4 regions of the Paucidesulfovibrio gracilis DSM 16080 genome follow, and region 2 is predicted to be linked to each of the others. Evidence: predicted binding sites of a transcription regulator. Region 2 holds the regulator's gene; each other region holds the start of a gene.
What was found. Region 2 encodes sigma-54, which starts transcription at its own class of promoters, with help from an activator protein. Its sites were predicted from a motif close to CTGGCACGGNNNNTGCTT; they were not measured.

Region 1 (3,452 bases), on a different contig from region 2:
ATGCCCGAGGCCGCCACCTGTTCTTCCAGTACCTTGGAATGGACGCTGGACGCATCAATGATGGAGGCGTCCACATTGATGGAGAGCAACAGATTCGGATCGGCCTTGTGCAGGGGGCGGAACGCTTCCAGCGCGGCCTGACGGCAGCGTCGGTCCAGCTCCAGGCGCGCTTCCTGGCTGCGGGTTTTGCCGAAGAGGTGATCCGGCGTGATCAGGGCGCCTGTTTCGGGGTCTTTCCCCCGGGCCAGCGCCTCCACGCCGAGGACCGTTCCACGCCGCAGGGAAACCAGAGGCTGGAAGTGGATTTCCAGGGGCGGGATGTGGGCGGAACGTGGGCGGTGGGCCAGGATGGAGTGGGGCATGGGAGAGGCTCCGTGGATGGAAGGGGGCCGGGGGAATCCCCCGACCTCCCTTACTGGTCGTTGGCTCAGGCCAGGATGTCCTGTTCGCCGGTGCGGATGCGCACGGCCTTGGCTACATCGAGGACGAAGAGGACGCCGTCGCCCTCTTTGCCGGTCTGGGCGGATTCGCGAATCAGGGCCAGGGCTACGTCGGCGCGATCCGCGGGCAGTCCAAGTTCGATTCGTACCTTTTTGAGCAGGTTCACTTCCATGGGCACGCCGCGATAGGTTTCGGTGAAGCCCTTTTGCCGACCGGACCCGAGGATGTTGGTCACGGAGATGGAATAGAATCCTTCGGCGTAGAGCGCCTGCTTCACCTGGGTGAGCTGCTCTGGGCGGATATAAGCGATCACGAGTTTCATGAGCTGTGTCCTCCTTGCTGGTTGGACGGGTTGTCTTTTCTGGAGCGGGCTATTCCACGGTGAAGATCTGGAAGCCGCTGTAGGCTTCGGAGCCGTGTTCGGAGATGTCCAGCCCCTTGCGTTCCTCTTCCTCGCTCACGCGCAGGCCCATGAGCTTCTTGAGTACGGTGAAGGTGATCAGACCGGTTCCAAAGGCCCAGACAAAGAACACTGCCACACCCACGACCTGGACGCCGAGCTGGGCCAGACCGCCGCCGAAGAAGAGGCCGCCGTCCGTGTTGAACAACCCACAGGCCAGGGTTCCCCAGGCACCGCACACGCCGTGCACGGAAACCGCGCCGACCGGATCGTCGATCCGCAGCACTTTGTCGATGAATTCGATGGAGAGCACCACCAGGGCGCCGGCCACCAGACCGATGAGGATCGCGGAACCGGGAAGCACCGTGGCGCAGGGAGCGGTAATGCCCACCAGACCCGCCAGGGAGCCGTTCATGGTCATGGACATGTCGGGCTTGCCGAAGCGCAGCCAGGACACAGCCAGGGCAGCCAGGGATCCGGCCGCAGCGGCCAGGGATGTGTTCATGGCGATGAGACCGATGCTCGAATCCGCCGTGGTGGTGGAGCCGGGGTTGAAGCCGAACCAGCCGAACCAGAGGATGAACACGCCAAGGGCGGCCAGGGGGATGTTGTGGCCGGGGATGGCGCGGGCCTTGCCGTCGTTGTCGTACTTACCGATGCGCGGTCCCACGACCAGGGCGCCGGCCAGGGCGAGCCAGCCGCCTACGGAGTGAACCACGGAGGAACCGGCAAAGTCGCAGAAGGCCACGGAGAAGGTGGATTCGAGCCAGCCCGCGTCACCGTAAAGGCTGCCCCAGGCCCAGTGTCCGGAAATGGGGTAGATCACGCCCGTAACCACCAGGGAGACCAGTACGTAGGTTCCGAACTTGGTGCGCTCGGCAATGCCGCCGGAAACGATGGTGGCCGCAGTGGCCGCAAACACGGACTGGAAGAACCAGAAAGTGTATGACCAGGGCAGGTCCGCATCGGCCACGCCGCTCAGTCCGAAATTGGAGAGTCCGAGCAGGCTGGAGCCGGTGCCGAACATGAGACCGAATCCGAGAAAGTAGAAGACGATCTGTCCGGCACCGAAGTCCAAAAAGTTTTTCATGATGATGTTGCCGGCGCTTTTGGCGCGCGTGAAGCCGCATTCCACGCAGGCGAACCCGGCCTGCATGAACATGACCAGGATGGCCGCGATGAGGGTCCAGAGGATGTTGGCATTGTCCTGGGTGAGCAGCTCAGGCGCGTCCTGTGCCAGGGCGAGGCCGGGGACGAGGGTCAGCGCCAGGGCCAGCATGCCCGGGAGCGCGGTGATGCGGCGCTTGCGGGAATCGGGATACTCGGTTGACATGAAAAGCTCCTTCTGTTGAAAATTGCGTTGTAGACGGATCGAGATAAGCAGTGACCGTGCCAAAGTTGGCACCTCTCTGGAATTATTGAAGAAACAGGTTTTACGTCAAGACAAAATATTTCAAAATTGTCAAATTTACGTAGAAATTTAGTCTATAAAACTTGTAAATTTACAAAAAAGTTAATTTGAACTATTTTCCTCCCAGCGTGACAATCGGGGTAGGTGCATGGAAGGTGGATACAAAAGTAGGCGGTATCGTCCTTTTTTTTGCCCTCAAAAAAGAACCGATGACAAAACGTGGGGTGTGGGGTGCGCGTGGGGTGGTTTACGTTCCCACGGACCCGTGGGATCTTGAAGGACGTGTTCTGAATATGTCGGAATGGGCGCACGGTGCTCCAGTCCGCCGAAGAAAAAAATGTTCCCACACATACTGTATGTGATGAACGAAAAAAAATGGTTGACAGCTTTAAGGAGCTTCAGTAGCCAAAAAGCATGAACTCTCACAAAGACCTCGGCGTGTTCGCCTCCTTTTATTTTTGGTATTGGTTTACCCGCGTCAGCGGTCACGGGAGAGTTGTAGCCTAACGTACAGTATCATCAGGTGAATCTCTTCAAAGGGCCGCTGGCAAAATGCCGGTGGCCCTTTGTTTGTTTCATGGTCCCGGTGCCTCGGTCCGCAACACTACGGAGCAGGATTATGCATATTGGAAAAGCCATCCGGCTGGAGCGGATCTTCAACCGCAACACCCACCGAACCATCGTGGTTCCCATGGACCATGGCGTCACGGTGGGACCCATTGAGGGCATTGAGGACATGCGCGAGGCCGTGAGCCGCGTGGTGGAAGGCGGAGCCAATGCCGTGCTGGAGCACAAGGGCAACGTGCGCTGCGGCCACCGTGCCGAAGGGCGTGATGTGGGACTGATCGTCCACTTGTCCGCCTCCACCTGTCTTTCCCCCCGGCCCAACTACAAGGGACTGGTGGCCTCGGTGGAGGATGCGGTCTGCCTGGGGGCGGATGCCGTAAGCGTGCATCTGAACCTGGGGGACGACAACGAAACCGACATGCTTCGCGATGTGGGCCGGGTGGCCACGGACGCGGCCCGCTGGGGCATGCCGCTTCTGGCCATGGTCTACGCCCGCGGACCCAAGGTGAAGGACGAGTACGATCCAGCCGTTGTGGCGCATTGCGCACGCGTGGGAACGGAACTGGGCGCGGATGTGGTCAAAGTGAATTACACCGGGGATCCCGACAGCTTCTCCCGGGTGACGGGCGCATG
Region 2 (3,452 bases):
CTCGGTTTTGCCAAAGCCAAATATTTGCACCGTGTCGCAGCGGAACCCGCTCCATTGATGGAATCTGAACATGGCGACACTGCTCCATCGACTGCCGTTACTGCCGTAGATGCTGGCTCTGCCCAGGTGGCGGATGAGCCCTTCCGAAGTCCCAAAGTGGTGGCCGAGGTCCAGGAACGGCCTGAGGATGTTCCGGACGCTGGTCCGGCAGGAAAGGAGCCGGTTCGAATTACGGCGGATAGGCTGACATACAATGATGCGGAGCGCACGGTAACGTTTTCCGGAAATGTGGAGGCTGTTCACGAGGGGATGAAACTTTGGTCGGAACGATTGACCGCCCATTTCAGCAAGCAGGGCGAACCAGGTGAAGAGATCGATCGAATTGTGGCATCTGGCGGCGTAACGATGCGCAAGGATGAGATTGAAGGGAAGAGTGATACCGTGACGTACCACGTCAAGGAAGCTTTGTTGCTGATGCAGGGAAATCCGGTGATTACTGAAGGGAAGAACAAGGTTACGGGAAAGGTGATCAAATTCTACGTCCGCGAGAAGCGGAGTGAAGTCGTGGGCGGCAGCGGCAAGCGTGTGGAGGCGATTTTGTTTGCCCCGGAAGGCATGGAGGCACCGTAGAGATGCCCGACCAGCTTTCGGCCACCGGGCTTTCCAAACGGTACGGCAAGCGTGAAGTGGTTCACGGGGTGGATGTGGCTTTGACCCGTAAAGAAGTCGTGGGCTTGCTTGGTCCCAACGGAGCGGGTAAAACAACCACTTTTTATATGCTTGCCGGCATCATCAAACCCAACTCCGGGTCCGTTTCCCTCGGTTCTCGTGCAATCACCAGACTTCCTTTGCATGAACGAGCTCGCATGGGGCTGTCCTATCTTCCGCAGGAGAGTTCGGTTTTTCGTAAGCTCACTGTGTTGGAAAACCTTATGATCATTTTGGAGCAGACCTCCCTGAAGCGGGCCCAGCGCCGCAAGCGGGCCGCCGAACTGCTTCGCATGTTCAACATAACCAAGCTGGCGCATCAAAAAGCCATGTTTCTGTCCGGTGGGGAGCGTCGCCGCCTGGAAATCGCTCGTGCTCTGATTATGAATCCGAAGTTTATTCTTCTCGATGAGCCGTTTGCTGGGATTGACCCCATTGCGGTCATTGATATTCAGGAGATCATTTCGATTTTAAAGAAGATGGGGATCGGGATTTTAATTTCAGATCATAATGTGCGAGAAACTTTGAATATTTGCGATAGGGCATATTTGGTGTACGAGGGGACGATTATTCTGGAAGGCACCCCTGACGAGATTGTTCAGGACTCCAAGGCCCGAAAGGTGTACCTCGGCGAAAATTTTTGCCTTTGATACTTTTACCTCCCTGATCTCCGCATTACCTCCTTTTTTCGTCCGGCTTTTTGGTCGTTGTGGATTTACAGCCTGCATGAAGGTTGGTACAGTTCTTTCATGTCGCTCTCTCAAAGCGACGTATTTCTATTTTTTCAGTATGTTAAGATGTATTCCTTGCGCGAGTAGCTAATCTGTGAGATAGTAGAGGCAAGGATATCATTTCTAACCGACGGCCCCGTGTTGATTCTTTTGAGTTTCATGCGGCGCGCCGTGGCGATGGGTAGTATGGGACTGGAATTACGACAACAACTCAAGCTCAGTCAGCAACTTGTCATGACGCCGCAACTGCAGCAGGCCATCAAGTTGCTGCAACTTTCCCGCCTGGAATTGCTTGAATCCGTACAGCAGGAATTGTTGGAAAATCCGTTTCTTGATGAAAAGGAAGCCGACGACCCGCAACCAGAAGATACGCAATCCAAGGAGAGCGAGGAGGGGGATGCCCAGGCGGAGTTGATGCGTGACGCTGATTGGGAAAATTACATTGGTGAGTTCTCCAGCTCATCCAAGCAGTCCCAGGTCCGTGAAGCAGAGATCCCCGAAGAGGGGTTGTCGTTTGAAGCACGGCTTGCCTCAAAACCCTCCCTGCATGGTCATCTAAATTGGCAGATGCGGCTTTCCAACTTTACCGACGAAGAGTTGGCCGTTGGTGATGTCGTTCTGGGGAATCTGGATGATCGGGGATATTTGCAGGCAGATGTTCAGGACTTGCTAGCGCTTGTGGAGTCTGATCCCGAAACCGTGGAAAGCGTTATCCAGCGGATTCAGCGGCTGGACCCGGTGGGCGTGGCGGCCAGATCACCGCGTGAGTGCCTGAAGGTCCAGCTTGAGTTTTTTGATTATACGGATCCCATCCTGTTGGACTTGGTTGATCAGCATTTGGAAGATTTGGAGAAGCGTCGCTATAAGCCGTTAGCCAGAAAGTTTAAGATCAGTCTTGATAAACTGAAGAAATATATTGAAGTTATTCAAAAACTAGATCCAATGCCCGGGGCGAGTTTTTCCAGCACGGAGCCGCATTATGTCAGCCCGGATGTCTTCGTGTATAAATATGGTGATGATTTTGTTATCGTGCTGAATGAGGATGGACTGCCCCGCTTGACGCTCAACTCGTTCTACATGGACGATATTGGGAATTGTACCGGCAAGGATAAGGAATATTTTCAGGACAAAATGCGATCCGCGGCCTGGCTGCTCAAAAGTTTATATCAACGGCAGCGAACATTGTATAAGGTGATGGAGAGTATTGTCCGTTTTCAGCGTGATTTTTTCGAACAGGGCGTGGCCAAGCTCAAACCGCTGATCCTTAAAGACGTGGCGGAAGACATTAATATGCATGAATCCACGGTCAGCCGGATTACGACGAGCAAGTATGTCTCCACACCGCATGGGATATTTGAACTGAAGTTTTTCTTTAACAGCGCTCTGGATCTGGGAGACGGCACTCAGGTTGGTTCGGAATCGGTCAAGGCGCTGATTAAGCAACTCATCAGTGGTGAAAATCCGAAGAAACCGCTGAGCGACGAAACGATCGGCGAGATGCTCAAAGCTGAACTGGACGTAAATATTGCGCGGCGTACCGTTGCGAAATACCGTTCGGCTATGGATATCCCCTCGTCTTCGAAGCGCAAGCAGATTTTATAACATTGCCCACTCAACCTCTACTCCAAGGAGGATTGTGCATGAACATCAGTTTCAACTTTAAGAATTTCGACCCCTCTCCCCACCTCAAGGAGTATGCTGCCAAGCGGTTCGACAAGGTTTCCAAGTTCATTCAAGATTCGGACGAGTCCGATCTTCAGGTCAACTTGGCCGTGGAAAAAACCCGCCAGCAGGCTGATGTGGTCTTGAACGCGGACAGCATCCATATCTCGGCTTTTGAGCAGTCTCCGGATATGTATGCCACCATTGATTGCGTGGTTGACAAGCTGGAGGCCCAGCTGCGTAAAGTGCGCGAGAAGATGAAGGATAAGCGCCGCAAGGCAGCGCGGGATGTGCGAACCGAGTACTTTACTTTGGCCGATGGCGGCGCCGCTCCGACCATCACCGGTACGG
Region 3 (3,452 bases), on a different contig from region 2:
TTTCATCACCGCAAAATCCCACGGCCAGGATGGCCAATACCAGCAGCAACGGCGCGGAAACCGGCAGCCAGGACCGAAAGAACGCTCGGGCCGAATGGCGCGGAAATGCGGATGGAGAGAGCGGAAGGCGCATGGGGGCGTTATAGGGGGAAACGCGAAACCTGGCAACCGGCGCGCAGCAGTGCCGTTATTCCCCGTCTTCGGCCGGCTCGGGCATCCGGGGCAGGTAGCGCAGCAGCACGTCTTCCGGGGCGTGCAGTTCCTGGAGCAGTTCGCTCATGCTTTTGCCTTCGGGCTTCCAATATTTGTCCGCGTTGTCCGGGCAGGCAAAGGGGATGACCAGGTCGCCGTTTTCATTCAGATAGGGTTTGTCGTTGGGCATGGGCAATGCTCTACAGCGAAACCCGCGCCGGGGCAACTCGCGGTTCGGGTCCGGGGGTTGCGGCCCGTGGGAACACCAAGTCCGGTGTCCTGAAGGGCGTTCCCACGGATGTTTTGCGCATGACCGCAATGTGTGAAGGCTATGCGGCGTTGCGATCCGTTTTATGGTCTCCTTCCTCTCCCGCAAGGGAGCGGTCCACTTCCTTGACCTTGCGCAGCACGCTTCGCATGATGCGCCGGAATTCTCCCAGATCGCGTGGTTCATAGCGCGCCTTGGCCTGGGTCAGGCCCGCCAGTTCCAATGTCTCGTTATAGAGATAAGGCAGGTACAGGGGATCCTGCTTGATGAACAGGGTCACCTGATGCATGAGCTTGTGGATTGCCTCCTGGTTTTTGTTCACGCGGCGGAACAACTTACCCATGCGTTTTCCGGCTCTGTGCAGGTTGGCGCTCCAGGTGTGGCTTTGCGGCTCAAAGGTGAACTCCCGGCAAAAACTTTTGCAGGAGCCGAGCCGGTCCAAAAAATGTTGCAGACTGCCCGGGACCGAGGCCAGGGCGCCTTGCATGGTGGCTTCCCGAAGGGTCAGGGGCGTGGCTCCCTGGATGGGGGCCAGCCCGCCGTAGAGGTAGCTGATGGGAAACGGCGCTTCGCGGATGTCGTTTTCAAGGTCGCGTTTGGCCGCGAGATACTGACGGGAGGAAATCACGGTTTCCCCTTCCAGGTTGGCGATCCGTTCGTGAATCTTGGGATTAAAGGCATGGTTGGGGTTGTGGGCGTGGTGGCCCTTGACATGGGTGGCCCCTTCCTTCCAGGCAAAATCCTGCCCCACCAGCGTGATTCCCTGGATTCCGGCCCAGCGCAGCAGGCGGATCAGGGCGATGCTCACGTTGCCGCCTGCGTCCAGCACCAGTTCCTTTTCCTGCAACACGAAGGTAGCCATGCCGCCCAGGGTCCAGAGCGGAATGGTGGGACCGGGGTAGGCTTCCACCACGCGGGGATCCACCTTGGTGGAATAGATCAGGGGTACGTCTCGTGCGGCGCGCATGTCCAGCCGGGAATACAGCTTGAGCATGTGGTCGTTGAAGTCCAGAGCCAGGCAGAAATGGGGAGTGAGTCCGAACCGCTGAAGAGCGGGCAGGGTCTGGAGCGATGTGGCGTAGAGTACGTTGCCCGGGTTTTTTACCAATTCCGGGGCGAATTGTTCCAGGGATGGTCCTGCGCCCAGAATGACGGCATTGAGTCCCTTGGCGGCGTCCCGTAGCGGGCTGAGGCTGCCTTCGGCCATGGCCCGGCGGAAGTTTTTCAACTCGTTGCCGACCATCACATCCTGCCGGTAGCGCAAGGTGTTCAGCTCCACGGAAAAGTTTTCCAAGCGTCCGCGCACCTTTTGCACCCACTGGGAATAAAGGCTGGAAATTTGGCTGGAGGGCAGGTCTTGCCGCAGGTGGATGCGGCCATACAAGAACTGGAGATCCAAATTTTGGACCACTCCCGCGATGTAGGTGTCGTCCGGCGGCAGGAAGTGGAGCTTTTTGGCATCAAAGGCCGGTTCGTAATCGGTTTGGCCGAGGCAGCAATAGAGCTGCACCGGGTCCGGTTCCAGAACGATCACCTTGTGTGAAAGGGGCGTGTTGGTGCAGAGGTGGTTGATCCCGTAGCCCAGGTTGCAGCCCACGACGATGCTGGCACCGGTGGCGGCCTTGTCCTGGGGGATCCAGTCCTTATATAAGGGGGCCGGGGGCATGGACTCGAACATGCCCTTGCCGTCCGGGAGGCGCAGGTCCAACAGCTCCCAGCGGTTGGTAAAGATGCGCTCTTCAGCGGCGCGAACCAGCCCATCGTGGGCCTGGGGCTGTGCGTCCAGCCAGCGGGCCAGTTCAGGCATGCGTTGGCGAATGGCCGTGAGATTTTTGTCAAGATGGGGAAGCAGCGTCATGATATCGTCCTTGTTCCGGGTTCTGGCAACCCACTTTGCAAGGATCGTGCAAGCTTCTTGCGGGCCATGCGGATTTACCGTACATCTCAACCCGGCGATCAACACAAAAGCATTGGAACAACGAGTGGCGCAATGATTTATAAGGACGTTCTCTCACGCATCGGCAACACCCCTCTTGTGGAAATCAACCGGCTGAATCCGTATCGGTCCGACGTCAAAATTCTGGCCAAGACCGAATGCGTGAACCCGGGCGGCTCCATCAAGGACCGCGTGGCCCTGACCATGATCGAGGCCGCGGAGCGCTCGGGAGAACTGACCCCGGAAAAGACCATCATTGAGGCGACCAGCGGGAATACCGGCATTGGCCTGGCCATGGTGGCCGCGGTCAAGGGGTACAAGCTGACCCTGCTCATGAGCGAGCGCGCTTCCGAGGAACGCAAGATGATTGTGCGGGCCTACGGTGCGAACATTCTGCTCACGCCCGGGCATCTCTCAACGGATGGCGCCATTGAAAAAGCCTACCGCATGGCCCGCGAAGAGCCTGAAAAATATTTGCTCATGGATCAGTTCAACAACCCCGCCTCCATTGAGGCCCACTACCTGGGTACGGGGCTGGAAATCTGGGAGCAGACCAAGGGCGAGGTCACCCATGTGGTGGTGGCCCTGGGGACCACCGGAACCTGCATGGGCATCACCAAACGGATGCGGGAAATGAATCCGAGCGTCCAGGTTGTGGGCGTGGAGCCGCATGCCGGGCATAAGATTCAGGGACTCAAGAATATGCATGAGTCCTACCCTCCGGGCATCTGGGACAAGCATGTGCCGGACCGGGTCGTTCGCGTGGATGACGACGCTGCCTTTGAGTACTGCCTGCGTCTGGCCCGGGAAGAGGGCATTTTCGCGGGCATGAGTTCGGGCGCGGCCCTGGCCGCCAGCGTGGAGCTGGCCCGGGAGCTGTCCGAAAAAGGCGAATCAGGCCACATCGTGACCATTTTTCCGGATTCCGGGGAGCGCTATCTCTCCACTCCGCTGTTTTCCGCCGGCGCAGTTAAAGGATTGGCCCTTCGCAACGCGGCCACGGCCAAGGATGTGGATGTCACGGCATCGGGCAAACGCGGCCTGTATGTGGTGGGA
Region 4 (3,452 bases), on a different contig from region 2:
CGTGCGGCCCCGCGCTGTTCTCCCTGGTAGAAATACGGCTCCTCGGTTCCTTCCACGGCGCGCCGCACGGCCTCGGCTTCGAGCAGGTCCGCGCTTTCGGCCAGGGCTTCGTCCCATTCCTTTGCCAGCTCCGGATCCGTTTTACGCAGTTTATACAGACGGCTGCGGGAAATGCCTGCCTGGTGCGCGGCCCAGGTCACGTTGCCCCGCAGGGCCAATGCCTCCAAAAACGCGGCGCGTCGCTGGCGGGTCCAGGCGGGTGGGCGGGCCATTATCCACGCCTCCGCCGCAGTTCCGAGCGGATGTCCACCAGCATTTCCTGGATGCCCGCGACCCGCTCCTCAATGCGTTCCACCTTCACTGCGGTGCGCCGGGTTTCGTGAACCCGTTCCTCCAGGGTGCAGAGTTTTTCCTCCATGACCTGCAACCGTGCTCCAAGCCCGGCACCGGCGGCCAGGGCCATGAGCAGGCAGGAGCCGAGGGATACCAGTGTGGCCAGGTTGATGCGCCGGTCCAGTTGCCAGGATGCGCCGCTCATGCCGGACCCCCGGAATCGGATCGGGATTCCCGGGCCAGGGCGCGACGCACGCCGCGCACCGTGGCGGGCAGGTAGTCGCCGATTTTTTTAACCCCGAGCACCGCGGCCACAATCCAAAACGTGACCTGGAGAAACCATTCGGGAAGATTGCTCCAGGCCTGGAGCACCTGGTCCGCACCCTGGGGATCGAAACCGGACCAGATGAAAAACGCGAGCCAGGCGTAGAACAGCACGTCGTCTTTCCAGCCTGCGTTTTCAAGCTGCTTCATCTCCCAGGCCTGGTTGAACTCCTGACTGGACTGGGCCAGCCGGACCTTGTTTTTGACCACGGCGCGCCGGATTTCCCGTCGGCCGCGCAAGTGCTCGCGCACTCCGTCCACCACCAGGGAAAGCAGCCCGGCCACCGCACCCACGATAGGAATTGCCATAGTCGTCCTCCTTGTTGTGTTTGCCGCATCCTAGCCCGGGAAAAAGGCGCAGGATGAAAACGGAAGCACAACGTGCGGCAAAAGGATGAAAAAGCCCCCTTGACAGGGCTGGAGGACAAGGATGGTGGAAAAGGCGGACCGTGTTGAGGGAGCCGGAGCAAACGCTCAGCCTATGAGCCTCGACAGCCGCAGAAAATTGTCCATCATGTGGCCCAGCGGGCTGCCCGGTGCCTGCTCCACGGCCTGGGAGTAGCGCAGGCAAAAAAGCGCCACCGCGAGAACCACGGCCAGGGCCAGCGCATCATAGCGGGTAAAAAGATGTTTCATGAACGAACCCCCGTTGCTTCATGTGTCCGCGTTATCGGGCGGGAACCCATGACACGCCCACTACCTGCGCCTGAGTGTTGTGTCAACGGGGGCTATGGTTTTGGCACGTCCGTTGCTTTCTTCCCGGTGGGGAATTTTTTGCCGGTGGCTGCGTTGCCCCCGGTTGAAAGGAACGGAAGGAGTCGTCATGGCATTTTCATCGCTCTTCATCGGATCCACGGGGTTGATCAGTCACGGCCAGCGGATGGCCGTGATCGGCAACAACCTCGCGAACGTGAATACCTCCGGGTATAAACGAGCGGAAACCCATTTTCAGACGCTCATCAGCGAGCAGATGGCCTGTGGATCCAACCGGCGGGGCGAAAGCGCGGTGCATATCTCGCAAAAGGGCATGGGCGTGGGCGTTGCCGAGGTGCGTACCAGTTTCATCCAGGGATCCTTTGAGCCTTCCAACACAGCCACGGATATGGCGGTGGCCGGGCATGGATTTTTTGGTGTGGTGAATCCCGAGGACGGCAATCAATATTTTACGCGTTCCGGTGTGTTCCGCTTTGATAAGCAGGGCTACCTGCTCACTCCCCAGGGGTACCGCGTGCAGGGCGGGGCCGTGGACAGGGAAACCGGAGCCGTGGGCAGCATGGAAGACATCCGGTTGCCGTTCCAGGAAATCGACGTCAACGGGGAGACTGTTCCCGCAGTTGTGTCCGCACCGCGGGCCACCACCTCTGCCGTACTGAATACCAACCTGGATTTCGCCACTGTGGACGCGCACACGGATCCCTCGAACCCGTTTTTCTCCATGGCTTCGGCCTGGAACGGGTTGAACGAGGAACCGTTGACCCCGGCTCCAGGGTACGAAACAAATTTGAAGGTCTATGATGAAAACGGGGCTGCCCATAATCTTACCGTGCGGTTCGACCCGGTGGACACGGCCACGGTGAGCAACGCGGCACCCGCGAACCAGTATTGGGAATACGTGGTGACCATGCCACCGTCTGAGGACGGTTCCGCGGCGGCCGGCACATCCGGTGCCGGTCTGGTGGGAACGGGCGTGCTGACCTTTAACAAGTATGGGGAACTGACGGGCCAGAGCGCCTTTTCCCTGACCGGGGGCGACCCCTCGGTGCTCAGCAACTGGACACCGGCCGCGTTCAACGGGGACGGCGTTCCCACGTTCAACCTCCAGTTCAATGGGGCGCAGGCCCAGGAAATCGGCCTGGACATGGGGCTAAGCACGTCGTCGGCATCCTGGGCCGGGGGCATGCCGGCTTCGGCCGCCGAGGTAGGGCGGAATGTAGCCAATCTGGGCAGTATGGCCACGCCGGGCAAAAACGCCATGGCCACGACCAACTATGAGCTGGGTTCCATGACATCGGCGGCGCGGCAGGATGGCTATGCCGAAGGGTATTTACGCGCCCTGAATGTGGACGAAAAGGGGTTTGTGGTCGGCCAGTTCAGCAACGGGAAGAGCGAGAAGTTGTACCAGGTGGGGCTGTACCGATTCAACAGCGAGTACGGCCTGCGACGCGAGGGGAGCAATCTGTTCTCCGCCAGTCCGGATTCCGGAGATGCCCTGGCCGGTTTTGCCGGCGAGGAGGGCCGGGGTTCCGTGTACGGCAACTCCCTGGAGACATCCAACGCGGACATGGCGGACCAGTTCGCCAAGATGATCGTGACCCAGCGGGGATTCCAAAGCAATACCAAGGTGATCACCACCTCGGATTCCATTTTGAACACCACCATCGGCATCAAGCGATAGCGCGAGACAAGCGCACTTGCCCGGCTGGTGAAAAACGCACGGCTGCGTTGCGTTTTTACCGGCCAGGTAGCTTGTGTTGACCGACGCCCCGGAAGCGCCATGCATCCGGGGCGTCTTGCTGTGTGGTGTGTTTCCGGATTCTGGGCAGGCGCTTCAATGACCCGAAAAAAATTCGGGCCGGTGAGGTGCGATTGTTCGGCGCGCCAGAGGTTATTTTGCGGTTTTTGAAATAGAAAAAGCGATACAGTGACACGAAAAAAGATTTAAAATGTGCATGTGGATATTGCGCGAAGCGTGCAATGTACCATTATATGAAACGAAGAAAAAAATAATGGCACAGACGACATGTGCCAAAACGATGGTAAGAGAAGAAGTGAAAAGGCTTTCCAGCGATATACTT

Region 1: a site for sigma-54 is predicted at 2,220-2,237, ahead of B5D49_RS01245 (ammonium transporter). Genes of this name have one in related genera too.
Region 3: a site for sigma-54 is predicted at 2,354-2,371, ahead of B5D49_RS03335 (motility associated factor glycosyltransferase family protein). Genes of this name have one in related genera too.
Region 4: a site for sigma-54 is predicted at 1,394-1,411, ahead of B5D49_RS09380 (flagellar hook protein FlgE). Genes of this name have one in related genera too.

What each region holds. Positions count from the first base shown of each region.
Region 1 covers NZ_FUYC01000001.1:272,215-275,666, reverse strand. Annotated here, with positions in the region: gene B5D49_RS01255 (EAL domain-containing protein) at 1-362, opposite strand, end outside; gene B5D49_RS01250 (P-II family nitrogen regulator) at 428-763, opposite strand; gene B5D49_RS01245 (ammonium transporter) at 813-2,120, opposite strand; gene B5D49_RS01240 (2-amino-3,7-dideoxy-D-threo-hept-6-ulosonate synthase) at 2,872-3,452, shown strand, end outside.
Region 2 covers NZ_FUYC01000003.1:284,194-287,645, forward strand. Annotated here, with positions in the region: gene lptA (lipopolysaccharide transport periplasmic protein LptA) at 1-630, shown strand, start outside; gene lptB (LPS export ABC transporter ATP-binding protein) at 633-1,358, shown strand; gene rpoN (RNA polymerase factor sigma-54) at 1,626-3,041, shown strand; gene hpf (ribosome hibernation-promoting factor, HPF/YfiA family) at 3,080-3,452, shown strand, end outside.
Region 3 covers NZ_FUYC01000002.1:238,052-241,503, forward strand. Annotated here, with positions in the region: gene B5D49_RS03325 (phosphatase PAP2 family protein) at 1-133, opposite strand, end outside; gene B5D49_RS03330 (hypothetical protein) at 188-382, opposite strand; gene B5D49_RS03335 (motility associated factor glycosyltransferase family protein) at 522-2,318, opposite strand; gene B5D49_RS03340 (cysteine synthase) at 2,451-3,452, shown strand, end outside.
Region 4 covers NZ_FUYC01000008.1:47,373-50,824, reverse strand. Annotated here, with positions in the region: gene B5D49_RS09395 (hypothetical protein) at 1-272, opposite strand, end outside; gene B5D49_RS09390 (hypothetical protein) at 272-538, opposite strand; gene B5D49_RS09385 (hypothetical protein) at 535-966, opposite strand; gene B5D49_RS14875 (hypothetical protein) at 1,132-1,293, opposite strand; gene B5D49_RS09380 (flagellar hook protein FlgE) at 1,481-3,052, shown strand.